One region of the Klebsiella sp. genome, then DNA from elsewhere that is predicted to be linked to it. Evidence: predicted binding sites of a transcription regulator. Region 1 holds the regulator's gene; the other holds the start of a gene.
What was found. Region 1 encodes ArgR, which controls arginine synthesis, uptake and breakdown. Its sites were predicted from a motif close to ANTGAATAAAAATACANT; they were not measured.
Positions count from the first base shown of each region.

Region 2: argC (N-acetyl-gamma-glutamyl-phosphate reductase) is a predicted target of ArgR. The motif match lies at 5,752-5,769, and genes of this name have one in related genera.

Region 1 covers NZ_JAPUEW010000004.1:24,369-39,763, reverse strand. The annotation lists gene zapE (cell division protein ZapE) at 1-643, opposite strand, end outside; gene zapG (Z-ring associated protein ZapG) at 834-1,232, shown strand; gene degQ (serine endoprotease DegQ) at 1,405-2,772, shown strand; gene degS (outer membrane-stress sensor serine endopeptidase DegS) at 2,859-3,920, shown strand; gene mdh (malate dehydrogenase) at 4,066-5,004, opposite strand; gene argR (transcriptional regulator ArgR) at 5,418-5,888, shown strand; gene yhcN (peroxide/acid stress response protein YhcN) at 6,243-6,506, shown strand; gene yhcN-B (DUF1471 family stress response protein YhcN-B) at 6,611-6,877, shown strand; gene aaeB (p-hydroxybenzoic acid efflux pump subunit AaeB) at 7,086-9,053, opposite strand; gene aaeA (p-hydroxybenzoic acid efflux pump subunit AaeA) at 9,059-9,991, opposite strand; gene aaeX (p-hydroxybenzoic acid efflux pump operon protein AaeX) at 9,999-10,202, opposite strand; gene aaeR (HTH-type transcriptional activator AaeR) at 10,335-11,264, shown strand; gene tldD (metalloprotease TldD) at 11,310-12,755, opposite strand; gene yhdP (AsmA2 domain-containing protein YhdP) at 12,969-15,395, opposite strand, start outside.
Region 2 covers NZ_JAPUEW010000100.1:121,539-136,933, forward strand. The annotation lists gene QVF11_RS28530 (AraC family transcriptional regulator) at 1-694, opposite strand, end outside; gene zinT (metal-binding protein ZinT) at 846-1,493, shown strand; gene ppc (phosphoenolpyruvate carboxylase) at 1,645-4,296, opposite strand; gene argE (acetylornithine deacetylase) at 4,553-5,704, opposite strand; gene argC (N-acetyl-gamma-glutamyl-phosphate reductase) at 5,889-6,893, shown strand; gene argB (acetylglutamate kinase) at 6,900-7,676, shown strand; gene argH (argininosuccinate lyase) at 7,767-9,140, shown strand; gene oxyR (DNA-binding transcriptional regulator OxyR) at 9,410-10,327, shown strand; gene sthA (Si-specific NAD(P)(+) transhydrogenase) at 10,310-11,710, opposite strand; partial or broken gene fabR (HTH-type transcriptional repressor FabR) at 11,907-12,541, shown strand; gene QVF11_RS28580 (YijD family membrane protein) at 12,557-12,916, shown strand; gene trmA (tRNA (uridine(54)-C5)-methyltransferase TrmA) at 12,965-14,065, opposite strand; cobalamin riboswitch at 14,182-14,363, shown strand; gene btuB (TonB-dependent vitamin B12 receptor BtuB) at 14,431-15,395, shown strand, end outside.

The DNA of each region.
Region 1 (15,395 bases):
AATCAATACCAGCATCAACGTTCATTACATCACAATGCTGTTTAATAGCGTCAATAGCGGGCAGGAAACGGGCACGCTGGAGGCCATTACGGTACAGCTCGTCAGGAGGGATGTTCGACGTGGCTACCAGGGTAATGCCGCGAGCGAACAGCGCTTTCATCAAGCCGCCCAGCAGCATCGCATCGGTAATATCAGAAACAAAAAACTCATCGAAACAGAGCACGTCAGTTTCGGCTTTAAAACGGTCGGCAACGATCTCCAGCGGGTCGCTGTGCCCTTGCAGATGAGTTAATTCTTCATGAACACGCAGCATAAAGCGATGAAAATGCAGACGTTGTTTACGTTCACCTGGCAGGCTTTGATAGAACATATCCATCAACCAGGTTTTCCCCCTTCCTACGCCCCCCCACATATAGAGGCCGCGCACGGCCACCGTTTCGGCAACCGGCTCGCGCTTGCCCAACAGCTTGCCGAATTTTGCCCGCAGACCGCCATTGTTTTGCGGCGCGACAGACGGCTTATTCTGCAATTCATGGTAAATGGCATCAAGGCGGCTAACCGCCTCTTGCTGAACGTCGTCGGGCTGATGACTGCCCTCTTTGAGAACGGAAAGGTAACGCGATGTTGGCGACAGGCTTTGCATGATCTTATTGTTATTCCTTGAAAACCGTAATGCTGTAGCTCACGATTGACGAAAAAAAGGCCGTTCTACACTACGCGATGATACGCCAGGATTCCACTTCTGTGGGATTAGCGGTTATAGTGGCACTATCGGGCGCAGGCGGAGAGCCTAACAGCCACCCTACGGAACCACAAAACAACGGGAGATGTTCATGACCTGGGAATATGCGCTAATTGGGCTAGTCGTCGGTATTATCATTGGTGCCGTGGCAATGCGTTTTGGCAACCGCAAATTACGCCAACAACAGGCGCTGCAATTCGAACTGGAAAAGAATAAAGCAGAGCTGGAAGAGTACCGTGAAGAGCTGGTAAGCCATTTTGCTCACAGCGCTGAGCTACTCGATAACATGGCACATGACTACCGTCAGCTGTATCAGCATATGGCGAAAAGCTCCAGCAACCTGCTGCCAGCGAGCATGGCGGACGCCAATCCGTTCCGTAATCGTCTGGAAGAGTCAGAAGCCGGTAACGATCAGGCTCCGGTCCAGATGCCGCGCGACTACTCTGAAGGCGCATCCGGCCTGCTGCGCGGTGGCGCGAAGCGCGACTAATCCTCCAGCGGCAGTAAAAATATTGTCCGGGCGCCCTCTCAGCGCCCGTCTCCATCTCTCATCCCGGCTACAATTTAAACATTGACCACATTGTTACCTGATCGAAAATTCAATAACATCAGGCCATTCGGGACGTTTCCCATACACCTCAGGTTACGAGAGCCAGCATCTAATGAAGAAACAGACTTTGCTGTTGAGTGCGTTAGCGTTAAGCATTGGGTTGTCGTTGTCCGCCTTACCTCCGGCTGCAGCGTCATTACCAACACAGGTACCGGGCCAGGGCGCATTGCCAAGCCTTGCCCCGATGCTGGAAAAAGTGTTGCCAGCGGTGGTGAGCGTACAGGTTGAGGGTACGGCATCTCCGGCACAGAATATGCCGGAAGAGCTGAAGAAGTATTTTGGCGACAATGCCCCACAAGAGCAGGCGCAGCCGTTTGAAGGTCTGGGTTCTGGCGTCATCATCGATGCAGCGAAAGGCTATGTGTTGACCAATAATCACGTCATCAACCAGGCGCAGAAAATTAGCGTCCAGCTCAACGATGGCCGTGAGTTCGATGCCAAACTGATCGGTAGCGATGAGCAAAGCGACATCGCCCTGCTGCAATTACAAAAGCCCAGCAATCTGACGCAAATCGCTATCGCCGATTCCGATAAACTTCGGGTGGGTGATTTCGCCGTCGCCGTCGGTAACCCATTTGGCCTTGGGCAGACTGCCACTTCCGGGATTATTTCAGCTCTGGGCCGCAGCGGCCTGAACCTGGAAGGGCTGGAAAACTTTATCCAGACCGATGCGTCCATCAATCGCGGCAACTCCGGCGGCGCGCTTCTGAACCTGAACGGCGAGCTGATTGGTATTAATACCGCTATTCTGGCACCAGGCGGCGGCAGCGTCGGTATTGGTTTCGCCATCCCCAGCAATATGGCACAAACCCTCGCTCAACAGCTTATTCAGTTTGGCGAAATCAAACGCGGCCTGCTGGGTATTAAAGGCATGGAAATGAGCGCGGATATCGCCAAAGCGATGAATCTTGATGTTCAACGCGGTGCCTTCGTCAGCGAGGTTCTACCGAACTCGGGGTCCGCTAAAGCTGGGGTCAAATCTGGCGACGTTATCGTTAGCTTGAATGGCAAATCGCTTAACAGCTTTGCCGAACTCCGTTCGCGTATTGCCACCACCGAACCGGGGACCAAAGTGAAGCTAGGGTTACTGCGCGATGGTAAGCCCGTCGAGGTCGAGGTCACGCTGGATAAGAGCACCTCTTCTACCGCCAGCGCTGAACTTATCATTCCTGCCTTGCAGGGAGCGTCGTTAAGCGATGGGCAGATGAAAGATGGGACCAAAGGCGTCGCTATTGATAACGTGGATAAAGGAAGCCCTGCCGCGCAAGCGGGTCTGCATAAAGACGACATTATTATCGGCCTCAACCGCGAGCGAGTACACTCCATCGCTGAACTGCGGAAAGTTCTGGAAAGCAAACCGGCAGTTATTGCGCTGAACGTCATTCGCGGCAACGAAAGTATCTATCTGCTACTGCGCTAAACCTCTTTCCGGACATCGCGTGCAGTGCGATGTCCGGACAAGTCGTGTTATGCTGCGCCTGTCCATCCATCAACGATATCGGCATCATGTCTGGAAAGCTTTTACGTTCAATACTCATTGGCCTGATCGTCGGGGGTCTGCTGCTGGCCATTATGCCTTCGCTGCGCCAATGGCAGCTTTCGCCGACCACGCAATACGATAGCGCGGATGAATCCCCCGCTAGCTATAATCCTGCTGTGCGCCGCGCCGCACCTGCAGTGGTGAACGTGTATAACCGCGCCCTTAACAACACCAGCCAAAATCAACTGACTCTTGGTTCCGGCGTGATAATGGACCAACGTGGCTACATTCTGACGAATAAACACGTTATCAACGATGCGGATCAGATAATCGTCGCGTTGCAGGATGGTCGGGTTTTTGAAGCGCTGCTGGTTGGTTCAGATACCCTCACCGATCTGGCGGTATTAAAAATCAACGCCAGTAGCGGCCTGCCGGTCATTCCGATTAACCCAAAACGCGTGCCGCATATCGGTGACGTGGTGCTGGCGATTGGTAACCCTTATAACCTCGGGCAAACCATTACCCAGGGGATTATCAGTGCCACCGGTCGTATCGGCCTGAACCCGACCGGACGCCAGAACTTCCTGCAAACCGATGCCTCAATCAACCACGGTAACTCCGGTGGCGCTCTGGTGAACTCCCTGGGCGAACTTATGGGTATCAACACCCTGTCATTTGATAAAAGTAACGATGGCGAAACGCCTGAAGGGATCGGTTTTGCTATTCCTTTCCAGTTGGCAACTAAGATCATGGATAAGCTGATCCGCGATGGTCGCGTCATTCGCGGCTACATTGGCATCAGCGGTCGCGAAATTGCGCCTTTACATGCTCAGGGCGGAGGCGGCATCGATCAGCTTCAGGGGATCGTGGTGAATGATGTTGCGCCGGAAGGCCCAGCCGCCCAGGCCGGGATTCGCGCCAACGACGTGATTATTTCGGTTAACGATAAACCCGCAGTGTCAGCTCTGGAAACGATGGATCAGGTGGCGGAGATTCGCCCGGGTTCGGAAATTCCGGTGGTGATTATGCGTGACGATAAGAAAATCACCCTGCATATCGCCGTACAGGAATATCCGGCAACCAACTGACAGTCATGGCAACAACGTCCTCGTTTATTACCGGTCAAGACGCGGGGGAGTTTAGCAGATTTACCAGCAGGTTGAGTCATTCAGGGGCAGGAGAAAACCATAAAAAAGCCGGAAAACAGGTTCCGGCTTATCTTTTCGTGAAAAGTTATTTATTCACAAAATCTTCGCCGAGGGCGATATCTTTCTTCAACGTATCCAGCATCCCTTCCAGAGCCTGCTGCTCGAACGCGCTGAGTTTGCCAATAGTTCGGCGCTCTTCTACGCCATTTTTACCCAACAGTAACGGCTGTGAGAAGAAGCGGGCATATTGACCATCACCTTCAACATAAGCACATTCTACAACCCCTTTCTCACCTTGCATTGCGCGAACCAAAGAGAGGCCGAATCGCGCTGCAGCCTGGCCCATCGACAGCGTCGCTGAACCACCACCGGCTTTTGCTTCAACAACTTCAGTTCCGGCGTTTTGAATGCGCTTAGTCAAATCAGCAATTTCCTGTTCGCTAAAGCTCACGCCAGGAATTTGTGACAATAAAGGAAGAATGGTTACGCCAGAGTGGCCGCCAATAACCGGCACTTCAACGTCTGATGAAGATTTGTCCTTCAGCTCAGCGACAAACGTATTTGAACGGATAATATCCAGCGTCGTGACGCCAAACAGCTTGTTCTTATCGTAAACGCCAGCTTTTTTCAGCACTTCGGCCGCAATCGCCACCGTTGTATTCACCGGGTTGGTAATAATCCCAACGCAGGCTTGCGGGCAGGTTTTGGCGATCTGTTGCACCAGATTTTTCACAATCCCGGCGTTAACGTTAAATAAATCGGAGCGATCCATGCCGGGCTTACGCGCGACACCTGCGGATATCAGCACCACATCAGCACCTTCCAGTGCCGGGGTTGCGTCTTCACCGGAAAAACCTTTGATTTTTACATCGGTAGGGATATGGCTAAGATCAACCGCCACGCCCGGGGTTACCGGAGCAATGTCGTACAACGAGAGTTCTGAACCTGAAGGCAGTTGGGTCTTAAGTAGTAGGGCAAGCGCCTGGCCAATTCCACCAGCGGCGCCGAGGACTGCAACTTTCATCCTAAACTCCTTATTATGGTTAAAATAGTCTTTCGTTACTCCGTCGCCTGGACCTTAATTCACAAGATGAACAATTACAATAATTATGGCTGAAGAATGCGTGGTCGTGCGCAGCGATGCAACAGCTTCGCATTTTCCTCCCTGAGACTGACCATCCAGCAAAGCGTAGTACCGGATCGACTGTTGGTTACAATACACCCAGCGCATTGGGCAGAACAACATCATTTAATAACATTTCATTTACTTTTGTAGCAATTTGCGTGCCGTGACGAAGGCATGTTCCTTATTAGGGTTTTTTGCTAAAATATGCCCCCTTCATAACATTATTTACGCTTCTCCCCTGCGGATTATTTGCATAAAAATGCATGGTTATGCATAATGATGTTGTTTTTACCACCATAATTGGGTGACTTATGCGAAGTTCGGCGAAACAAGAAGAACTGGTTAAAGCGTTCAAAGCGCTGCTTAAAGAAGAAAAATTCAGCTCTCAAGGTGAAATCGTACAGGCGCTACAAGAGGAAGGCTTCGATAATATCAATCAATCGAAAGTCTCGCGTATGCTCACGAAATTTGGCGCAGTGCGTACCCGTAATGCCAAAATGGAGATGGTGTACTGCCTGCCTGCCGAGCTTGGCGTCCCGACAACCTCCAGCCCGCTGAAAAATTTGGTGCTGGATATCGACTATAACGATTCGGTCGTCGTCATCCATACCAGCCCTGGCGCAGCACAGCTGATTGCCAGACTGCTGGACTCTTTAGGCAAGGCTGAAGGTATTCTTGGCAGCATTGCAGGTGACGATACTATCTTTACCACCCCAGCCAGAGGTTTTAGCGTTAAAGATCTGCATGATGCCATTCTCGTCCTGTTTGAACAGGAACTCTAAGCTTCTTCCCTCTGGTTAACTCCAGAGGGCTTCCTCTCAAAAAATCAGCATTTTTTTAACATTTAGTGTGTTTTTCCACTTCTATACATTCCTTTACCTAATGAATATCCCTGAAGCGCACAAAAGATCAAATCATACTATCCATATGATTTTATTAACTATAAAAGTCAGTCATGACCAAAGCCTGACATTTCTAATTCTTATACGTTATAAAGAAGACATTTCTTTGTAATTATTTACAAGAACAACAATTAGCACGGTATTAATATTTTCAGTGATTAGTGTATACTTGATTTTGTGATGAGGGTCACGAAACAAAGACCCCCAACAATAAGATTCGACGAGGTGAACATCATGAAAATCAAAACCACTGTAGCAGCATTAAGCATCCTTTCCGTTCTGTCTTTCGGCGCTTTTGCCGCTGATTCTATTAACAGCGAACAGGCTCAAGGCCGTCAGGCAATCGGCACTATTTCCGTCGGCGCGGTAAGTGCTTCCCCGATGGATATGCACGAAATGCTGAATAAGAAAGCTCAAGAAGAAGGCGCTTCCTCCTATCGCATCATTGAAGCGCGTACTGGTGACCACTGGCATGCAACTGCAGAGCTTTATAAATAAGATTTAACAATTTTCGGTCATTAGCTGAAATGCAGAATATCCCCAGCGGCCTGAGTGCATTGCAACCTCCCGCCGCTGCAAACAATATGATTGGAGTAAAGATTATGAAAAGCGCAATTATCATCGCATCCCTGGGCCTTGCTTCCGTACTCTCTTTTGGCGCGAACGCTGCCGTCAATCAAGTTAACGCTGAGCAGGCACAAAATCTGCAATCTATGGGTACCGTTTCCGTTTCTCAAGTAGGTAGCGCCCCAATGGATATGCGTCAGGAACTGGCGGCTAAAGCCGAGAAAGAAGGCGCCAGCAGCTACCGTATTATTGAAGCCCGTACTGGTGACAGCTGGCATGCTACTGCTGAGCTGTACAAATAAACCCTCGTCGTCTCATCTGACGACTTGCCCCCGCCTGTTGGGGGCTTTTTTTGTCTCTGTCGTGCGTTAAAACGCGAGTTCCCTTCCAGCCCTTCTTCCGCTTCATCAAATGCTAAAGCATCTACGCTGCTTATCGCCAGGTGAGTGTTAGCGCCTTATCCAGCCATAAAACCCGCTATATCAACCTATAACGCGGCGGTTCAGGCGGTTAGCTATTGATCAGTACATGCTGGTATTTATGCAGCATCTCCACCAGCCTGCGCACGGGTTCCGTCACCTGCGGTGATGCTTCCCAGTGCTGTAGCTTTTCCTGATAGATATTGAGTTCATCTAACAGTCTGGCGAAATAATATCGACGTTTATCATCGCTACCGGCAGAAATAACGCGATCGGCTGTACGCCGTAGCTGCCGATGAAACGCAGACAGGTCGTCGTTTATCGGTACAGGTGCATCACGCAGACGTTGATGGGCAATAATCAAGGTCAGCGCCAGACGAAAACGCGCGATATCGCCAGGGAACTTATTCAGCAGTAAAAAAAGTTGGCGATACAGCGCCGGCAGATGGTTCTCCTTGCGTCGCGCCGTATTGGTCGTCAGCGACGAAACCGCTGCCGATACAAACTGGTTTAATAGCACGCGTCCGGTACGTGCCTGTGAATTATCGCGGACCAGCAAGATCACCATCAGCGCGAGGAAACACCCCACAATCTGTCCTAAAGCGCTATCAAGGAACTGGCTAAACTCAAACTTCATCGGGTTATCGAGCACCAGAATATTGATTGTACTGGCCAGCGCCCCCAGCGAGCCCAGACGCCGCTTTTGCACCTCAATGCCGATAAAGAACGCCATCACGGCAAGGCTAATACATAGCAGCAGCATGCTTTGCTGCGTCGCGGGCATAATCACGAGGAAAAACAGCGCACCCAACGGTAAAGCAGCCAACGTGCCGTAGAGGAAATCGATAGCCACCATCCGGGGATTAGGCAAACGCATCGCCAGCGCGGTGACCACCGCAATCATGACCATCGCCCCACTACCCGAAGTCCAGCCAGTCCACAGCCAGAACAGTGTCCCGAGAATACAGGAGATAGATGTACGCCAAAAGTTAACCATCGCATGATGGCGCTCAGCAGATTCAGCCTTAACCACCACTTCGCCCTGAAGAACTTCATTTTCAATACGGCTGATTTTGGTATTGCTGACCACTCCGCGTTTCAATAACAGATAGCGCGTCGCGGCTCCCACCCAACTGTAAATCGTCACCGGGGTATTATGCTCCCCCTTCCAGGTCAGAAAGCGGCGCATCCGTTTTAGTTGCCGGTGAACGTCCTGCACGGTTTCAACTGGTTCAGCAAACAGTTCACGATAGTCATCGGTGACCATTTCAGGGCGCGTATTTTGAATCAGGTAGGTTTCGCAAGCTTGGGTAATCAGGGTCAGAGAAAGAGTATTGATCGCCTTCAGGCGCTGATTCACTTTTGCCCAGCGCGAGGACTCCATAATCAGGTTCCCACGCATACCTTCCAGCGCGTTAGTACGGCGTACCATCGCGCTCCAGGCTTTATCGACTTCTTCTTTATCGCCATGCGCCACGCAAAGCTGCATCAGGCGATATTGATCAATCAGCAGATTATCCAACTCAAGATCGATCTCTTTTTTAATCGAACGCGGTGAAAACAGCAGGTCGGCTAAGATAGCGCTGACGATACCAACAACAATCTCACTGCATCGTTCGACGGCAAACTGCGGTGCCAGCATCGGCTCTGCGTGAATGGTAATGATGATGATAAGTGCGGTATAGCCCGCCAGCCCCCAGGCATAGGAGTTCTCGACACGCACCAGTGATGAGATCCAGGTACAAAAGCCCGCCCACAGGCAGCAGACCAGCATCATCAGCAGCGGAGCGCGGATCATTACAATGATGATCGCAAGCGCGGCTATACAACCAATAAAGGTGCCGACAATACGCAGCATTCCGCGATAGCGAATCGCACCAGAATAGGGTTCTCCCCCGGCAGCAAAAGCCGGGCCAGCGGCGACAATAGCCGCAGTGAGCACCGCCCAACGCGGCGTTTCCAGTTGGAAATGAAAACCGACGAATAGCGCCAGCACTACCGCAGATGCTAATTTCACGGCAAAGCGGAGGTGCCGGGGTTCAATGCTAAAGATCCCCATGACGATTAACCGAACTCACGCAGGCGCATAGCCAGTTTCTGGAAGAAATTTGCCTGGCTAGTATCGCGATCTTCTTTGCCTGTAATGACAACCGTCGCGGTGGTTCCCGCAGGCCAGAGGTTCCCCTGCTGCTGATCAAGATGAATACGTACCGGCACACGTTGCGCCAGGCGTACCCATTCAAGATTGGAATCGATAGAGGCCATTCCTTTTGCATCGCTGCTGCTGCTGGCGTTGGTCACCCCGGCAGCAATGCTGTCCACGGTACCTTTAATCGTGTGCCCGCTTCCCAGAGGGGTGATTTCAGCACGATAGCCTGGACGCACTCCCTCAAGTTTAGTCTCTTCAAGATAAGCCATGACATAGAAAGAGTTCTGTTTCACCAGGGCCACCGCGGTAGAACCCCGGGTAATAAACTCACCACTATAGACGTTCAGGTTAGTCACCCAGCCGTCTGCCGGGGCGCGGATCACCGTGCGATCCAGATCGAGCTTCGCCAGGTCGCGGTTCGCCGTCGCTTTCGCCAACTGATGCTCAACGGTTTGCAGTACGTTGTTCGCCTGGTCTATCTCTTCGCGAGACATCGCCTGCACGCCAAGACGGTTACGGCGACCAGCCTCAACGCGCTTCTCCTGCGCCAAAGTCTGGTAATAGGAGACATCGGCTTCAGCTTCGGCTAATGCTTTCTGGTAACGAGGTTGGTCAATAACGAACAAAACCTGGTCTTTCTTAACCAGTTGGTTATCCTTAATATCCACCTGCGAAATCAGCCCTGAGACATCCGGGGCGATGGCCACGATATCCGCACTAAATCGCGCATCGCGCGTCCAGGGCGAAGCGGTGTAATACACCCATGCGCGAAAAATCGCGATAAATGCGAGGATAACCAGTATCACAGTGATTGCGGTACGGAGGATATTTCTTGTTAGTGTTTTCACATCGACCTCAAACGAACAAACGCGATATCAGATAAAACAGGCAGCAATATAGCGCGGTATTAAACAGCGCCGGGTGCCAGACAAAATCATAAATGCCGGTTGGAACCAGCAGGCGGTGCACCAGCCAGAAGATGGCTAGAGACAATAGCAATTCAAAGAAGATCGGCGGAAACGACAAGCCGAAAATCACAATGACAGGAAACAGACTCATGATGACCTTGATAAGAAGCGTACAGGTGACAAGCTGTGATGAATTTATTATGTAGCTAACAGTATATTAGCGTAATCATTACAGCCTTATCTATATTGTGTGATCTAAATCACTTTTAAGCCAGAGTGAATAATGGAACGACTAAAACGTATGTCCGTTTTCGCCAGAGTGGTTGAACTAGGTTCATTTACCGCCGCGGCTCGCCAGCTCCAGATGAGCGTTTCTTCCATCAGTCAGACTGTAGCCAAACTGGAAGATGAGCTGCAGGTTAAGCTGCTCAACCGCAGCACTCGTAGCCTTGGTTTAACAGAAGCAGGGAAAATCTATTACCAGGGCTGCCGGCGAATGCTGTTCGAAGCCCAGGATGTCCATGAACAGCTATACGCCTTTAACAACACGCCTATCGGTACGCTGCGCATCGGCTGTTCTTCAACTATGGCACAGAATGTCCTGGCTCGCATTACCGCCGAAATGCTCAAAGAGTATCCCGGGTTGTCGATAAATCTGGTGACCGGCATCCCCGCCCCTGATCTCATTGCTGACGGCCTGGACCTGGTAATTCGCGTGGGCGCCTTGCAGGATTCCGGCCTCTTTTCCCGTCGCCTGGGGTCGATGCCGATGGTGCTCTGTGCCGCGAAAAGCTACCTCTATCAGGCGGGATGTCCGGACAAACCCGCAGATCTTGCCAGCCACTCCTGGCTTGAGTATAGCGTCCGCCCGGATAACGAGTTTGAAATCATCGCCCCGGAAGGGATCTCAACCAAGCTGATCCCACAGGGACGCTTTGTGACTAACGATCCGATGACCCTAGTGCGCTGGCTTACAGCGGGTGTCGGCGTCGCTTACGTTCCGCTGATGTGGGTGATCGAGAAGATCAATCGTGGCGAACTGGAGATCCTGCTGCCGAGCTACCAGTCCGATCCGCGCCCGGTTTATGCGCTCTATACCGAGAAGGACAAACTCCCTCTGAAGGTGCAGGTATGTATTAACTCTCTGACGGAATATTTCGTTGAGGTGGCAAAAATTTACCAGGGTATGCACGGGCGCGGAATCACCCGCTAAGTTGATCTGCGCTTTCGCAGGATGCGAAAGCGCATTGGAGAAGTATCAGGCAGTACCGCCGACGGTGAGTTTATCCACTTTGAGGGTTGGCTGACCGACACCAACCGGCACGCTCTGGCCCTCTTTGCCGCAGACGCCGACGCCGCTGTCCAGCTTCAGATCATTGCCAACCATCGAAATCTGCTGCATCGCTTCAATCCCGGAGCCGATAAGCGTCGCGCCTTTTACCGCTTTCGTCACTTTCCCTTTTTCGATCAGGTAGGCTTCAGAAGTAGAGAAGACAAATTTCCCGGAAGTAATATCTACCTGACCACCGCCGAAATTCGGGGCGAAGATACCGTAATCAACCGATTCGATAATCTCCTGCGGCGTGGATTTCCCCGCCAGCATGTAGGTGTTGGTCATGCGCGGCATCGGCAGATGTGCGTAAGATTCGCGACGACCGTTGCCGGTTGGCGCCACGCCCATCAACCTGGCGTTAAGCTTATCCTGCATGTAGCCCTTCAGGATGCCGTTTTCGATCAGTATGTTGTACTGGCCCGGCGTGCCTTCATCGTCGATAGCGACGGAACCGCGACGATCGGCGATCGTGCCATCATCAACGACTGTACACAGTTCTGATGCCACCAGTTCGCCCATATGGCCGCTGAAGACTGAGGTCCCGCGACGGTTAAAGTCACCTTCCAGACCGTGACCCACCGCTTCATGCAGCAGTACGCCAGGCCAGCCCGCGCCCAGTACCACTGGCAGCATCCCGGCAGGTGCGGCAACGGCCGTCAGATTCACCAGCGCCATACGCACGGCCTCTTTCGCCCAGGCATCAGCACGCACTTCGCCATCCTGAGAGGCAAGGAAATAATCATAACCGAAGCGACCACCACCACCGCTGGCACCACGCTCGCGTTTACCATCTTCCTCCACCAGCACGCTGACGGAAAGGCGAACCAACGGACGCACATCAGCTGCTAGCGTGCCATCCGTCGCGGCGACCAAAATTAATTCGTAGACACCGGTCAGACTGGCGGAAACTTCCTGCACCCGCTTGTCGGCGGCACGGGCCGTTTTGTCCACCCGACGCAGAATGTCCAGCTTCTCTTCACGGCTCATGCTCTGCAGTGGATCGATGCTGGTATAGAGGGAGCTGTATTCTACTGCGCCAAGAGTATGGACTTTGCCATCTCCGTGGTCACGCACGATGGTACGAGCTGCCTGCGCACTCTGTTCCAGCGCCAGTCGACTAATTTGGTCGGCATAGGCAAAGCCCGTTTTTTCGCCGCTCACCGCACGCACGCCGACGCCCTGGTCAATATTGTACGAACCATCTTTAATGATGCGGTCTTCCAGAACCCAGGACTCGTGATAGCTCGACTGAAAATAGAGATCGCCGTAATCCAGACGGCGCTCGGCCAGTTGACCAAGAATGGCAAACAGATCCTGATGATTCAGGCCATTTGCCGACAGTAATTGTTCACTTACCAGGTTCAGACTCATCGTTATGCTACTCGTTTGTTGTCGCGTATCAGGCGGAAATAGATACCCTAAATAGTTCAAGTTGCAGGAAGGCGGCAAGCAAGAGAATCCCCAAGAGCATAGATAACTATGTGACTGGGGTGAACGAGCGTAGCCAACGCATCTGCGGCTTGAAATATAACGGGTATAGAACGCTATCTATTGAGAGTGCGATAATTACGCACAATCGTCAAATCATTGCTTTTTGTCGCTCCGCGCCTGGCGCAGGACTTCATTAATTTGCGGCTGATCGATAGGGCCGGTGATGCGATAGCGCAAAATCGAGACCTTGTTCCACAACGGCCCCAGCACCTTGCTGGCGGCAAAGACCGCGGCACCGATAATCGGGTTAACGGCAAAGGCCGCCGCAACGCCTACGGTGGCGGAAATTTCCGGCGCTACCACGGCCTGCAGGTCCAGCTGGCGGCGAACGAGATCGACAGAGCCTTTCATGGCGATATCCGCTTCCAGACCATCGACCAGCGTATCATCGGTATTCATCACGCCGTCTTTAATCCACGCCGTGCTATGAATCGAATCGAAGTAGAACCCTTCGCTAAACGTATCACTAAAGTCAAAACGTAACTTACGCAGCAGCGCATCAACACTCAGCAGACGCAGAAGCTGACCGGCATGGCCGGTGCTCAGGTCGGTAAACTCACCTTTTCCAAGATGGCTTTTTAAGATTCCGTTAAGCGAGGCAACGTCCGGCTGCCACGGCGGCGCGCGCCAGTGCAGGTCATAATCGATATCGAATGCAGAGCCTTTTACCGGAGTTGATACGCCAAAGAAATTCACGAAATCATCGGTTTTATTACCGTGCAGCTTACCTTTTAGCGAGGTCCGTACGCCGCTTGGGGCACTAACCCACACGCCATCCGTAGTCAGGCGACCAAAACCGGTATCCACCAATCCGTTCGCCAGCGTCAGAGTATCCCCGCTAATATTGAAATCACCCTCGATGCGGCCATATTTTTGCCCCCACAGCCAGCACTCTGCGCAGCGAAGCTGAAGATCCGGCCAGCCGTGGAAATCAATTTTGGTATCAGACAGGGGACTGCTGGTTTTCGCCGTCTCGCCGCTCTTCGCTGACGCTGGGTTGTAGTAGAGATAACGAATCGCCGCCAGCCACGGGGCATTTTTACGCATCGTCAGCGTTGCATTAATTTCGCGCCCCTGAGCTTCAACTTTGGTGCCGCCGGCATCGGGCTGTGAAACAAGGCTGACGTTATTCCAGCTCTGGCCCGCCATCGTTAACGCAGGCGTACGCAGCGTGACCCGCTCCGGGAAGACCATATTACTGCTGACATCGTTTGCCGCTCCCCCCTGGAACAGCGCCAGCCACTGCGCACCGTCCATCGGCGGCATGTTCAGTTCTACACCAGATTGCTCAGGCAGCGGTGACACCGCTTTACTGTCAGAGGTCAAAATAGCGCGGTCCAGGGTTAACTTATTACCCAACAACCAGCGGCTGTTAATATGATTTTTTGCGCCAATAGAACCGGTTAGATTGAAGCTGCTTAACCCGCCATCAACCTTGATCTTTACTGGTAAAGATTCACCGGCTTGCTTATCAACTGGCGCAGGTAAGTGACTACTTACATTCTTCAGATCGCCGTTGATATCAACTTTATAGTTCGCACTGCCGTGATACGGCAGCTCAATCGCCACTTTACCGTCCCAGGGTACGTTGCCGCTTAGAGCGCTATCAATCGCCTTGGGTAATAAGCCAGTACGCGACGGCTGCCAGTTGGCTTTCATCCCGACGTCCACCAGGAACGCCTTTTCGCCCTCAGTGGTCGAAAAATCAATATTCAGCGGCTGATTAAACCAGTTGGCGCTCATCGGCTCGCTTTTCAGATCACCATTTGCAAAGCTGAATTTGCCGGTCAGGTTCTGCAATGTGGTGCCGATAGGCTTGATGAACAGGTTGTTGTTCTTCAACTGAACATCGCCTTTCGCAGTGGTCATCTCGCCGTCCAGCGGGATATCAAGATGTAAGCGAGCGCTCACATTACCATCCAGTTGAAGCTCATCCAGCGCCGCACCCAACGTTTTTTTCAATGGGGTCTCATTAAAGTAAGGCCCCACCTCTTTACCCGGCCCGTTAACGTCGGCATCAATCAACAGCTTCTCTCGCGAATAGTCGGGGATAACCGCATCCAGGTTGCTGGCAGTGACTTTACCCAGCATCACCTTATCGGCCTTCATCCATAAACCGTCATTGATAAAGTTGAGGTCGATATTCAGCCCGGTTAGTGCTGGCCAATCAGGCTGGAAAGCAAAGGTGGCGTTCTTAAGCGGCACCGAGACCTGGAACTGGCCTTCGTTATGCTTATATGGGAACAGGTGGGGATTACCGCCGTAGGCCAGCGTGGCATCGGTGGCCTGACCACCTTTAATCGCCCCACTGAGGTAATCTACCAGCTCTTTGCCCATGAGATTTTCCGGGAAGTAGCGCCATGCCTGACCGCCGTCATTGGTACTGATACCGGCCAGAATCCCCAGCCAGGGTTCATCGCCCTGCGGTTGCAGATAGCGGAATCCACCGCGAGCGCGAACACCGATCGCCTGCACATCAATATCGCGACCATCGAGCATAAAGCCTTTATCATTCTTCAC
Region 2 (15,395 bases), on a different contig from region 1:
ACATTCTGGCCTGCTCCAGGCGAATGTGGTTCAGGTATTCGTTAAAACCCATTGGCCCGCATTTCTGAAACAAATGTGAAAGATAGTTTGGTGAGAGATAAAACTCCTGCGCCACCGACTCCCGGGTTAAAGGGTCGGCAAAGCGGGCATCGATATATTTACGAATCGCTTCAAAAAGCGCCTGGCTGCGTGAGGAGGTTTGCACCTGGCTCCCCAGCAGATCGGCGCAGTGGCTGAGCAGGCTGATGACAATACAGCGGGCCGTATGCTGCTCCTGCGGCTGCATCTGCATTTCATTGAGCGCCTGGAGCAGAAAAGATCCCACTCGAGGGCCACGGCGGGGAACTTGCTGTTTATCCAGCACGTTAAGCGCGCTGCCGTCCCAGCTGCGCAGGACGAATTCCAACTGCTGCTTACCAAATAAGATGGTTAACAGAGTCGAGGGCATCAGCCATTGTGGGTCATTCCATCCACCAGCAGGAATGTACAACACATCGTGTGGCGTGAGTTGGGCTGGGTCGGCCTTAACCGCTGGATCGCGGACCTGCCCTTCAAGCATGATTTCGAGGCGCGGAAAATCGACGCTCACGGCTTTCTCTGAAGCCGGTCTGCCTTCTGTGGAAAAGCGGACCTTCCCGATTACTGCCGGGTCTTTAATAAAAGAATCAATGGCCTGATTGATGTCGATATCCATTCTTGCTCCGCATCGCGCGCTCTCTTTTCATCATACCTAACAAATTGACAGAGGGAAAAGCCGAGCGGTTTTTCTGCGAAGGGTATTGTAAGATTTAATTGATATGTTATATCGTAACATATCATTGCAAACGTTAACTCAGGAGAGAGTAATGACCAAAAAGATTACCGCCCTTGCGCTTGGTATCAGCATGTTACTGGCAGGCAGCCAGGCCTTTGCCCACGGCCACCATAGCCATGGGCCTGCATTAACTGAGGCGGAGCAAAAGGCGAGTGAAGGTATTTTTGCCGATCAGGATGTAAAAGACAGAGCGTTAAGCGATTGGGATGGTATCTGGCAGTCGGTTAACTCCTATCTGCTGAACGGCGATTTGGATCCTGTGCTCGAACAGAAGGCCAAAAAAGCGGGTAAAAGTGTGGCCGAATATCGGGAATATTATAAGAAGGGATATGCCACCGATGTGGACCAGATTGGTATCGAAGATAATGTGATGGAGTTTCACGTTGGGAAAACCGTCAATGCCTGCAAATACACGTATTCTGGCTATAAAATTCTGACTTACGCATCCGGTAAGAAAGGTGTGCGCTACCTGTTCGAATGCTCACAGGCGGATTCAAAAGCGCCGAAATTTGTTCAGTTCAGCGACCACACTATCGCGCCGCGTAAGTCTCAGCATTTCCATATCTTTATGGGCAATGAGTCGCAGGAAGCGTTGCTGAAAGAGATGGATAACTGGCCAACCTATTATCCTTATGCGCTGCATAAAGAGCAGATTGTTGACGAGATGCTGCACCATTAATAAAAATAGCTCCGGTAAACGTGATGCTTACCGGAGCTACAGTTTTTCCCGGTGGCGCTGCGCTGACCGGGCTACAGGTTCACTACCGTTTGCGGGCTGGTAGCCCGGACAGGCGCAGCGCGCCGCCTCCGGGGATACCGCGTCCGGCAAATTAGCCGGTGTTGCGCATACCTGCCGCAACGCCTGCAATAGTGACCATCAGCGCTTGCTCAACTCGAGGATCCGGTTTTTCACCTTTCTCTTCCGCCAGACGTGAACGATGCAGCAGTTCGGCCTGGAGTACGTTCAGCGGGTCAGTATAGATGTTACGCAACTGGATTGACTCAGCGATCCACGGCAGATCGGCCATCAGGTGGGAGTCGTTGGCAATTGCCAGCACCACATCGATATCAGCAGACAGCAGTTCGCGCAGTTCTGTACCTAACTTCCACAGCTCAGGTTTTACCAGGCGCTGATCGTAATATTCTGCCAACCACAGGTCCGCTTTCGAATAGACCATCTCCAGCATGCCGAGGCGAGTAGAGAAGAACGGCCAGTCGCGACACATGCTTTCCAGCTCGCTCTGCTTGCCGCCTTCGACGACTTTTTGCAGCGCCGCACCGGCACCCAGCCAGGCGGGCAGCATCAGGCGGTTTTGCGTCCATGCGAAGATCCACGGGATCGCACGCAGTGACTCAACGCCGCCGGTCGGGCGACGTTTCGCCGGACGCGATCCCAGCGGCAGTTTGCCCAATTCCTGCTCCGGTGTTGCGGAGCGGAAGTAAGGAACAAAGTCTTTATTTTCACGTACGTAGCCGCGGTACATCTCGCAGGAGACGTCGGACAGCTCGGCCATGATATCGCGCCATTGTGGTTTTGGCTCCGGCGGCGGCAGCAGGTTGGCTTCCAGAATCGCACTGGTGTAGAGCGACAAGCTGCTGATGGTGATTTCCGGTAGGCCATATTTGAAGCGGATCATCTCGCCCTGTTCAGTGACGCGCAGGCCACCTTTCAGGCTTCCTGGAGGCTGAGAGAGCAGAGCCGCATGAGCCGGAGCGCCGCCACGACCGATAGAACCGCCGCGACCATGGAACAGCGTGAGCTCAATACCGGCTTTCTCACAGGTCTTGATTAAGGCATCCTGCGCCTGATACTGCGCCCAGGATGCGGCCATTACGCCCGCATCTTTTGCCGAGTCAGAGTAGCCAATCATGACCATCTGCTTGCCCTGAATAAAGCCGCGATACCAGTCGATATTCAGCAACTGGGTCATGACGTCGTCGGCGTTGTTCAGGTCATCCAGGGTTTCGAATAGCGGGGCGACCGGCAGCGCGAAGCCGATACCGGCCTCTTTGAGCAGCAGATGTACCGCCAGCACGTCAGACGGCGTTTTCGCCATCGAAATCACGTAGGCGGCAATGGAACCGCGCGGCGCTTCGGCGATCACTTTGCAGGTCTCGAGCACTTCACGGGTTTCTTCACTCGGCTCCCACTGGCGTGGTAGCAGAGGACGTTTGGAGTTCAGTTCGCGGATCAGGAAGGCCTGTTTGTCAGCTTCCGACCAGCTTTCATAATCGCCGATGCCGAGGTAGCGGGTCATCTCGCCCAGGGCTTCGGTATGACGGGTACTTTCCTGGCGGATATCGATACGCACCAGCGGGACGCCAAAGGCTTTTACGCGACGTAGAGTATCCAGCAGCTCGCCGTTGGCGATGATGCCCATGCCGCAGGCTTGTAGTGATTGATAGCAGGCGTAAAGCGGTTCCCACAGCTGTTCATTTTGCGTGAGCAGACCTGCTGGTTTCGGGAGTCTCTGCCCTTTCAGGCGTGCTTCCAGCCAGGCCTGGGTTTCCATCAACTGCGTACGCAGCTTTTTCATCAGGTAACGATAGGGTTCCTGTGCGCCTTCCGCGCCTGCCAGTTCACGCAGCTCATCAGTGCACTCGACCATCGACAGCTCGGAAATCAGCAGCTGGATATCTTTCAGGAACAGATCGGTTGCTTTCCAGCGGCTAAGCAGCAGGACGTGGCGGGTAATATCGGCGGTCACGTTTGGGTTGCCGTCGCGGTCTCCCCCCATCCAGGAGGTAAAACGAACCGGGACAAAATCGACCGGTAACCGATAGTTGAGGTTGGCTTCCAGCTGTTCGTTCAGTTCGCGCAGGTAGTTCGGCACGCCTTCCCACAGGCTATTTTCAACGACCGCGAAGCCCCATTTGGCTTCATCAACCGGGGAGGGGCGGTGCTTACGGATTTCATCGGTATGCCACGACTGGGCAATCAGCTGGCGCAGGCGGCGCATGAACTGATGGCGTTCATAGTCAGCAATATCGTTGTTATCAAGCTGTTTCAGACAGTTGTTAATTTCACCCATTTTGTGGATCAGGGTACGGCGGGTGATCTCGGTTGGGTGAGCGGTTAAAACCAGCTCCAGAGACAGGGACTCCACCGCTTTTTTAATAATGTCTTCGTTGAGATTGGGTTGGTCTTTGAGCTTTCTCAGGGTACGAGCAATCACTTCCGGATTGCTAGCCGCTTCGCCCTTTGGCGAAATGCTGTGGTATTGCTCAGCGGTATTCGCCAGGTTCAGAAACTGGCTGAAGGCGCGCGCCACTGGCAGCAGCTCGTCGTTGGACAAGTTTTGCAGCGTGGTGAGCAGCTCCTGGCGGTTGGCTTCATTGCCTGCGCGAGAAGATTTGGACAACTTACGGATAGTTTCGACACGATCAAGAATGTTTTCTCCCAGCGCATCCTTGATGGTGTCGCCCAGCACCTTACCGAGCATACTGACATTACTACGCAAAGCGGAATATTGTTCGTTCATGTTACCCCAGACACCCCATCTCATTTTATTTTGTTATATCCGGCGCTCGATAATTTGAGCAGTGGATAAGCAACCGTCTTTTATAAAGCCACGTAAAAACCCCCACGTCAATTGTTGCGAAATCGCTTCAGCAAACGAATAAATAGCGGCAATTTGCGAAATTTAACTCAGAGGTCGCTTGATAAGTGTTGCTTATGAAAATGTGATAATTGTCACTCTCCCGCTCCGATGAAAAAGAGCGGAAGAATGCGCGTTTTTAATGCCAGCAGAAATGGTGGACCACCTGAGTGATAAGCTCTCGGGTCGGCTTAATAAAGCGCGTTTCCAGGTACTCATCCGGCTGGTGGGCCTGATTGATAGAGCCTGGGCCTAATACCAGCGTTGGGCAGAGGGTCTGAATAAATGGCGCTTCCGTACAGTAGTTCACCACTTCGGTTTGTGCGCCGAGCAGTTTCTCCACCACCTCAACCAGTTTATGGTCCGGTGGGCATTCATAGCCCGGGATCGGCGGATGCAGCTCGGAAACGGTCAGCCGTCCAGGCCAACGTTCGCTCACCGGGGCCAGCGCTTCGTTCAGCAATCCATTGAGATCGTTGAGCGTCATTCCGGGCAGCGGGCGAATATCCATATGCAGTTCACAGCAGGCGCAGATGCGGTTTGAGGCATCGCCGCCGTGAATGGCTCCAAGGTTAAGTGTGGGGTACGGGACAGTAAACGCAGCGTAGTGATAACGCTCTTTTAAGTCGTCGCGCAGCTGCATGATGCGACCAATGGCATCGTGCATCAGCTCAATGGCGTTGACGCCGCGTGCCGGGTCGCTGGAATGGCCGGATTGCCCCTGGACGCGAACCGCGTTGGACATGTGGCCTTTGTGCGCCCGCACCGGCTGCAGTGACGTAGGTTCGCCGATAATGGCGCAATCCGGTCGCAGCTGGGTGGTTTCGGCGAAGTAGCGGGCACCGGCCATGCTGGTCTCTTCATCGGCTGTTGCCAGAATATAGAGCGGCTTTTTCAGCTTAGCGACGTCAACATCGCGCAAAGCATCGAGAATAAAAGCGAAGAAGCCTTTCATATCCGCAGTGCCAAGGCCGTAAAGTTTGTTGTCGTGCTCGGTCAGGGTGAAGGGGTCGCGAGTCCAGCGACCATCATCAAACGGGACGGTATCAGTATGCCCGGCTAGCAGCAGGCCGCCAGCACCGTTGCCGGTACTGGCCAGCAGATTGAATTTATTGCGTGTACCCGGCACCGGTTGAACTTCAACGTTAAAGCCAATATCGCGGAACCAGCCTGCCAGTAAATTGATTAAAGACTCATTGCTTTGATCCAGCGCCTCTTCGGTTGCGCTGATGGAAGGTGTGGCGATCAATGCGCGGTAAATCTCGATAAAGGGCGGTAAATTGTTTTTCATTGTTGACACACCTCGGGTCATGATAGTATCAATATTCATGCATTATTTATGAATAAAAATACATTATCACTGAGCCTAAGAAAACCTATTTAATGTAGGGATGATGTTCTTGCGGCTTAACAGGGTGGGGAAGGCAACGGTCTTCCAGAGCAAATATACGTAAGCAAGAAGGTGAAGAGCCCCAATGTTGAACACGCTGATTGTGGGCGCCAGCGGTTATGCCGGCGCAGAGCTAGTGGCCTATGTAAATCGCCATCCTCATATGACCATAACCGCTTTGACGGTCTCCGCGCAAAGCAATGATGCGGGAAAATTAGTTTCCGATTTGCATCCGCAGCTAAAAGGGATTGTTGACCTGCCGCTGCAGGCAATGTCCGATATTAGCGAGTTTAGCGCTGGGGTCGATATCGTTTTTCTCGCTACCGCCCACGAAGTGAGCCATGACCTGGCGCCGCAGTTTCTCGCGGCAGGTTGCGTGGTGTTCGATCTTTCCGGGGCGTTCCGCGTTAACGATGGCGCTTTCTACGAAAAATATTATGGTTTCACTCACCAGCACCCTGAGCTGCTGGAGCAGGCGGTTTACGGCCTGGCCGAGTGGAGTGTCGATAAGCTGAAAGAGGCGAATCTGATTGCGGTGCCGGGTTGCTACCCGACGGCGGCTCAGCTGTCGTTGAAACCGCTGATCGACGCGGACCTGTTGGATCTTAATCAGTGGCCGGTGATCAATGCGACCAGCGGCGTGAGCGGTGCCGGGCGTAAGGCTTCCATCGGCAACAACTTCTGTGAAGTCAGCCTGCAGCCCTATGGCGTCTTCAACCACCGCCATCACCCTGAAATATCCACTCATCTGGGGGCGGACGTTATTTTTACCCCGCATCTGGGCAACTTTAAGCGTGGGATTCTGGAAACCATCACCTGCCGCCTGAAGCCTGGCGTGAGCAAAGAGCAGGTCGCAGCAGCGTTCCAGCAGGCCTATGCGAAAAAACCGCTGGTGCGTTTATATGATAAGGGCATGCCCGCATTGAAAAATGTCGTGGGTCTGCCATTCTGTGATATCGGTTTTGCTGTCCAGGATGAACACATCATCGTTGTGGCGGCGGAAGATAACCTGCTGAAAGGCGCGGCAGCACAGGCCGTACAGTGTGCAAATATCCGTTTCGGCTTCGCTGAGACGCAGTCTCTTATTTAAGGTGTGATGATGAATCCTTTAATTATCAAACTCGGCGGCGTCCTGCTGGATAGCGAAGAAGCGTTGGAGCGCCTGTTTACCGCGCTGGTGAATTATCGCGAGACGCATCAGCGTCCGCTGATTATTGTCCACGGCGGCGGCTGCGTGGTGGATGAACTGATGAAGCAGCTTAATCTGCCAGTGAACAAGAAAAACGGTCTGCGAGTGACCCCTGCGGATCAAATCGACATTATCACCGGTGCGCTGGCGGGGACTGCCAATAAGACGCTGCTGGCGTGGGCGAAAAAGCACGGCCTGCCTTCTGTAGGGCTGTTTCTTGGCGATGGCGATAGCGTTAAAGTGACTCAGCTTGATAAAGAACTCGGCCATGTCGGCTTCGCTCAGCCGGGCTCTCCGGCGCTAATTAACACACTGCTGGCGGGCGGCTATTTGCCGGTTGTCAGCTCTATCGGCGTGACTGATGAAGGCCAACTGATGAACGTGAATGCTGACCAGGCGGCTACCGCGCTGGCGGCAACGCTTGGCGCAGACCTGATTCTGCTGTCTGATGTGAGCGGTATTCTCGACGGCAAAGGTCAGCGCATTGCCGAGATGACTGCGGCGAAGGCAGAACAGCTGATTGAGCAGGGCATTATCACCGACGGGATGATCGTCAAAGTGAATGCGGCTCTGGATGCGGCACGCACGTTAGGTCGCCCGGTGGATATCGCCTCCTGGCGTCATGCTGAACAGCTGCCAGCGCTGTTTAACGGAACATCGATCGGTACACGCATTCTGGCTTAATATTTTATGCCTGGCGGCGTTTTGCTTGCCGGGCCTACAAGACTGTAGGCCGGTTAATCCGGCGGAACTAACGAATAAAGGAAGCATGTTATGGCACTTTGGGGCGGGCGTTTTACTCAGGCAGCGGATCAGCGGTTCAAACAGTTCAACGACTCTTTGCGCTTTGATTACCGCCTGGCGGAGCAGGATATCGTTGGCTCTGTAGCCTGGTCCAAAGCGCTAGTGACGGTTGGCGTATTGACCGCTGATGAACAGCTGCAACTGGAAGAGGCGCTGAATATTCTGTTGGAAGAAGTGCGGGCCAATCCGCAGCAGATCCTCGAAAGCGATGCGGAAGATATTCACAGCTGGGTTGAAGGCAAGCTGATCGACAAGGTCGGTCAGTTGGGCAAAAAGCTACACACCGGGCGCAGCCGTAACGACCAGGTCGCCACCGACTTGAAGCTGTGGTGTAAAGATACCGTGGTGGAACTACTGTCGGCGAATCGTCAGCTGCAAAGCGCGCTGGTGGAAACGGCACTGAACAACCAGGATGCGGTGATGCCGGGTTATACCCACCTGCAGCGTGCGCAACCGGTGACTTTCGCTCACTGGTGTCTGGCCTACGTCGAAATGCTGGCGCGTGACGAAAGCCGTCTGCAGGATGCGTTGAAGCGTCTGGACGTCAGCCCGCTGGGGTGCGGCGCGTTGGCGGGTACGGCCTATGAAATCGATCGTGAACAGCTGGCTGGCTGGCTGGGCTTTGCTTCAGCCACTCGTAACAGCCTGGATAGCGTCTCTGACCGCGATCACGTGCTGGAGCTGTTGTCCGATGCTTCAATTGGTATGGTGCACTTGTCGCGCTTTGCCGAAGACCTGATTTTCTTCAATACCGGCGAAGCGGGATTTGTCGAGCTGTCCGATCGCGTCACTTCTGGCTCATCGTTAATGCCGCAAAAGAAAAACCCGGACGCGTTGGAGCTGATCCGCGGTAAATGCGGTCGCGTGCAGGGCGCGCTGACCGGCATGATGATGACCCTGAAAGGTCTGCCGCTGGCATATAACAAAGATATGCAGGAAGACAAAGAAGGGCTGTTCGATGCGCTGGATACCTGGCTGGACTGCCTGCATATGGCGGCGCTGGTACTTGATGGTATTCAGATGAAACGCCCGCGTTGTGAAGAAGCCGCGCAGCAGGGTTATGCGAACGCGACCGAGCTGGCGGATTATCTGGTCGCCAAAGGTGTACCGTTCCGTGAAGCACACCATATTGTCGGTGAAGCGGTGGTAGAAGCCATTGCTCAGGGTAAACCGCTGGAAGATTTGTCTCTGGTCGATTTGCAGAAATTTAGCAGCGTGATCGCCGATGACGTCTATCCGATACTGTCGTTGCAATCGTGCCTTGATAAGCGAGCGGCTAAAGGTGGTGTCTCACCGCTACAGGTTGCTCAGGCTATTGCTGATGCCAAACAGCGTTTGATTTAAATGTCAGCCACGCTGATGTTGAGGCGGTGAGTAAACGAAGCTCGGGTAACCCCCGGGCTTTTTTATGCAAAAAAAAGCGGACACAAGGTCCGCAAAAGTTCACGTTGGCTTTAGTTATCCGGGTAGAGAGAATCTATGAGGCAGTTCAATGATTTTCAGAGGTTTGCCTCGTTTGTGGGTTTATTATTGAACAGAAAACTTGATAGGGATAATCGTTCATTGCTATTCTATCTATCGCCATGGACTATCGTGGCAATGGAGGATGAATAATGAATATTCGCGATCTTGAATACCTGGTAGCGCTAGCCGAACATCGCCACTTCCGGCGTGCGGCAGACTCCTGCCACGTTAGCCAACCCACTCTCAGCGGACAAATCCGTAAGCTGGAGGATGAGCTTGGCGTCATGTTGCTGGAGCGCACCAGTCGTAAGGTTCTGTTCACCCAGGCCGGGCTGTTGCTGGTGGACCAGGCGCGTACTGTGTTACGCGAAGTCAAAGTGCTCAAGGAAATGGCAAGCCAACAGGGAGAGTCCATGTCCGGGCCACTGCATATTGGCCTGATCCCGACAATTGGGCCTTATCTGTTGCCACTGATTATCCCGATGCTGCACCAGACCTTTCCAAAGCTGGAAATGTATCTGCATGAAGCGCAAACCCATCAGCTGCTAGCGCAACTCGACAGCGGTAAGCTTGACTGCGCGATTCTGGCATTGGTCAAAGAGAGCGAAGCCTTTATTGAGGTACCGCTATTTGATGAGCCGATGCTGCTGGCTATCTACGAAGATCACCCATGGGCGAACCGTGACCGTGTGCCGATGTCGGAACTGGCTGGGGAAAAGCTGCTGATGCTGGAAGATGGCCACTGTCTGCGCGATCAGGCGATGGGTTTTTGTTTTGAAGCTGGTGCTGATGAAGATACCCATTTTCGGGCGACCAGTCTCGAAACGCTGCGTAACATGGTAGCTGCCGGTAGCGGTATAACCCTGCTGCCTGCCCTTGCCGTGCCGCAGGAGAGAAAACGCGATGGTGTCGTCTATGTGCCGTGCATTAAGCCGGAACCACGGCGTACCGTCGGGCTGGTTTATCGTCCTGGTTCGCCGCTGCGTAGCCGCTATGAACATCTGGCGGAGGCCATCCGCGGTAAGATGGATGGCCATTTCGATACAGCGTTAAAACAGGCGGTTTAAGCCATTCAACGCGGCTACCCGATAGGCTTCTGCCATTGTCGGGTAGTTAAAGGTGGTGTTAACGAAGTACTCAATGGTGTTACCACCACCTTTCTGCTCCATAATCGCCTGGCCGATGTGAATAATTTCGGCCGCGCGCTCGCCAAAGCAATGAATGCCGAGGATCTCTTTCGTCTCGCGATGAAACAGGATCTTTAGCGTCCCAACGCTCATGCCGACAATTTGCGCCCGTGCCAGATGTTTGAACTGCGCGCGTCCCACCTCATAAGGCACCTTCATGGACGTGAGCTGCTGTTCGGTTTTGCCGACGGAGCTGATTTCCGGAATGGTGTAAATCCCGGTAGGGATATCTTCAATTAAATGCGCGGAGGCTTCACCTTTGACCAGCGCCTGGGCAGCGATACGCCCCTGATCGTAAGCGGCGGATGCCAGGCTCGGATAGCCAATCACATCACCTACGGCATAAATATGCGGCAGGGCGGTTTGATACATACTGTTGACCTTCAGCTGACCGCGGCTATCGGTTTGCAGGCCGATGTTTTCCAGCGCCAGCGAGTCGGTATTCCCGGTGCGGCCGTTGGCATATAACAGGCAGTCCGCTTTCAACTTTTTGCCGGATTTCAGATGCATGATGACGCCGTCGTCAACACCTTCAATTTTCTCGTACTCTTCATTGTGACGAATCACCACGCCGCTGTTCCAGAAGTGATAGGAGAGCGAGTCGGACATCTCTTGATCGAGAAACGCCAGCAGGCGATCGCGGGTGTTGATCAGATCGACTTTGACTTCCATACCGCGGAAGATCGATGCATATTCGCAGCCGATCACTCCGGCGCCATAGATGATCACATGCCGTGGTTCATGGTGCAGGCTGAGGATCGAGTCGCTGTCATAAACGCGCGGGTGTGAGAAATCGACATCCGCAGGGTGGTAGGGACGTGAACCGCAGGCAATGACGAATTTTTCCGCCGTGACTGTCTCGACGGTGCCGTCGTGGCATTCAAGCGCAAGCGTGTGTTCATCGACAAAGTGCGCATTGCCCTGCAGGATTTCACAGTGGTTGCGCTCATAGAAACCCTGACGCATATGGGTTTGCTGGTTAATGACGCTGTCGGCATGGTTCAGAATGTCGGCGAAGGAAGAACGAAGAAGACGGGAATGGTCGCTGTAGAGAGGGTTCTGGTTAAATTCGATAATACGGCTAACGGCATGGCGGAGGGCTTTCGATGGGATGGTGCCCCAGTGGGTACAACCGCCGCCGACGTTATGGTAGCGCTCAATGACGGCAACGCGTGCTCCCTGTTTCACCAGCCCCATAGCAGCACCTTCTCCGCCAGGGCCTGAACCAATCACAATTGCATCATAATCCCAAGAGTGTGACATGGCATTACTCACCTGTTTTATACATAAAATAAACACGATGATAACATTCGGTGAGCTTTAACCCAATTATCGTTGTGCTTTTTTGCGTCATAAAAGCAGAAACAGCTCGTAAACAATCATTCACAATCCAGTGTAAACCGATTAGTTCTAATCTCTGGTATAGTGCCGACAGGGCCTTTGGAAGGATTCAGACAACGTGATGGGCGTAAGAGCGCAACAAAAAGAAAAAACCCGGCGTTCGCTGGTGGAAGCCGCATTTAGCCAGCTAAGTGCTGAACGGAGTTTTGCCAGCTTGAGCCTGCGTGAAGTTGCGCGGGAAGCGGGGATTGCCCCGACGTCCTTCTATCGACATTTTCGTGACGTCGATGAACTCGGTCTGACGATGGTAGATGAAAGCGGGCTTATGCTACGCCAGCTGATGCGCCAGGCGCGACAGCGTATTGCTAAAGGCGGCAGTGTGATTCGCACTTCTGTTTCTACCTTTATGGAGTTTATCGGCAATAACCCAAATGCCTTCCGTCTGCTGTTGCGTGAGCGCTCCGGTACGTCCGCCGCGTTTCGTGCCGCAGTCGCCCGCGAAATTCAGCATTTTATCGCGGAACTTGCTGACTATTTAGAAATCGAAAACCACATGCCGCGCGCCTTTACTGAAGCGCAGGCTGAAGCTATGGTCACCATCGTATTTAGTGCTGGCGCCGAGGCTCTGGATGTAAGCCCGGAATTGCGTCGACAGCTTGAAGAGCGACTGGTACTCCAGCTCAGAATGATCTCGAAAGGCGCGTATTATTGGTATCGCCGTGAACAAGAAAAAAATCAAATCATTCCGAATAACGTGAAGGACGAGCAATGAAACACTCAGTTCAAGATAAAGGTACGCTGCTGCTGGCGCTGATCGCAGGGTTATCCATTAATGGAACCTTCGCTGCGCTGTTCAGCTCAGTAGTCTCATTTTCTGTTTTCCCGATTTTATCGTTAGTGCTGACGGTTTACTGTCTGCATCAGCGCTATCAAAACCGCAGTATGCCCGTGGGGTTACCGGGGCTGGCCGCCGCGTGTTTCATTCTTGGCGTGCTGCTTTATAGCACTGTGGTGCGTGCGGAATATCCGGACATCGGTTCTAACTTCTTCCCGGCGGTGTTGTCGGTGATTATGGTGTTCTGGATTGGCTATAAGATGCGTAACCGCAAGAACGCGGCTGCAGAGTAATTCTGCTGAATTTTCCCGGCAACCATGATGTTGCCGGGTTACAGACATCTACTTCTTCGTTAACAGTACGCCGCATTCCATATGATGGGTATATGGAAACTGATCGAACAGCGCCAGGCGCGTGACTTCGTGCGTCTCACAGAGCGTTTCCAGGTTCTTGCATAAGGTTTCTGGATTGCAGGAGATATACAGAATCCGCGGATAGGCCTGCACCATTTTCTCCGTTTCACTATCCAGCCCGCTGCGCGGTGGATCGACAAAAATCGTCTCACACTGATAGCTTTTCAGATCAATACCTTGCAGACGGTTAAACTCCCGCACGCCGTTCATCGCCTGGGTGAACTCTTCTGCCGCCATACGGATAATCTGCACGTTATCAATATGGTTAGCCGCAATGTTGTATTGCGCCGCCGCCACGGACGGTTTGGCAATCTCCGTTGCCAGCACGCGTTCGAAATTCCGCGCCAGCGCTAGAGAAAAGTTGCCGTTACCGCAATACAGCTCAAGCAAATCACCGGTTGCACCTTTAGTTGATTCGACCGCCCATTCCAGCATCTGAATGTTCATTGCCGCGTTTGGTTGGGTGAAGCTATTCTCAACCTGGCGATAGACCATTTCACGCCCGCCGACCGGCAGACGCTCATCTATATAGTCCTGATCCAGCTCGATTTTGGTCTTAGTCGCGCGACCAATCAGATGCACGTTCAGATTTTGCGCGCGTAGCGCATCGCGGAAGATTTCTGCTTGCTGACGCCACTCGTCGTCGAGCTTTTTATGGTACAGCAGCGACACGATGGCCTGATTGCTCATCGTGGTCAGATAATCGACCTGGAACAGCTTATGGCGTAGCAACGGATTGTCGCGCACGCCCTCAACTACGGAGGTCATCAGCTGATTAATCAGTTCGCTGGCCGCCGGAAAGGTATCGACGCGAATTCGGGATTTGGTCTGTTGATCAAACATGATGTGGTACAGGTCATCGCCATCGTGCCAGATGCGGAATTCTGCGCGCATACGATAGTGGCTGACCGGTGAACGAAACACTTCCGGAACCGGGGCGGCAAAAGGGGCCATCATTTTCTGCAAACGGACGACTTTTTCTGCCAGCTGCGCTTCATATTGTTCGGTAGGAAGGTGTTCGGGGGTCATGATGCATCCTGAATAAAATAATTACGCGGGGATTGTAGGGAAAGTGTCGGGGATGTCCAGCTCTGATGATATTCAGAAATATAACGATAGAAGTCTGGACATCTATATGTTTCTAATTATAGCATCATGTTACCGGTCCTATGTGTTAATAGGGAATCCAGTGTAAATCTGGAGCTGACGCGCAGCGGTAAGGAACAGTGGGATGAGCGCATTATGCAGACACTGCGGTGGTTTAGCGGGAAGTCTTCATCCATAACACACCCCAAGCCCGAAGACCTGCCGGAACACGTCGCATTTGGTTTCTATCATCGCGTACTACTGATAGTAGCCGGCGGCATCCTTTGTATATTACGGATGCTTTTAAAATGATTAAAAAGGCTTCGCTGATGACGGCCCTCTCCGTCACGGCATTTTCCGCTTGGGCGCAAGACAGCAATTCAGATACGTTAGTGGTGACGGCAAACCGTTTTCAACAGCCGGTCAATACGGTCCTTGCGCCAACGGATGTTGTTACGCGGGAAGATATTCAGCGCTGGCAGTCAAAAGATCTTAATGATGTGATGCGTCGCCTGCCGGGGGTGGATATTTCGCAGACCGGCGGGATGGGGAGCAGTTCTTCCCTCTACGTTCGCGGCACGGAAGCACGTCATGTGCTGGTGCTGATTGATGGGATCCCAATGGCGCGGGCAGGTATTGGTAACGCCATTGACATTGGCCAGATTCCGGTATCCCTGGTGCAGCGTATCGAATACATCCGCGGGCCGCGTTCTGCTGTTTACGGTTCCGGGGCGATTGGCGGTGTGGTCAACATCATTACCATGAGTGACGATGAACACGCGCAGATCAATGCCGGGATGGGGTCGAATGGCTACCAGACTTATGATGGAGCGGTAAATAAACGTTTTGGCGACACGATGGTGACGGCGGCAGGTGCCTATCAGACGACCAAGGGCTTTAACGTCAAACCAGATTCCCCTTACAGCGGCGATAGCGACCGCGATGGTTATAGCAACAAACTGTTCTGGGGTGCCGTACAGCACAAGTTTGACGAGAGTTTTTCGGGTTTCTTCCGTGGTTATGGATACACGACTAACAACGATTATGATCAGGATACGATGTATGGTTCTCCTGCTGGTAACGACGAGGGTCGGAACTATAACCAATCCTGGGACACTGGACTGCGTTATAACTCGGGCATCTATTCCTCTCAGCTAATTGCGAACTATCAGCACCTTAAAAATTATAACTACAGTAGCAACCTTGGCCGCTATGCGGGTGATGCTACGCTGGATGACATGGAACAGCGTTATATTCAGTGGGGTAACAACTT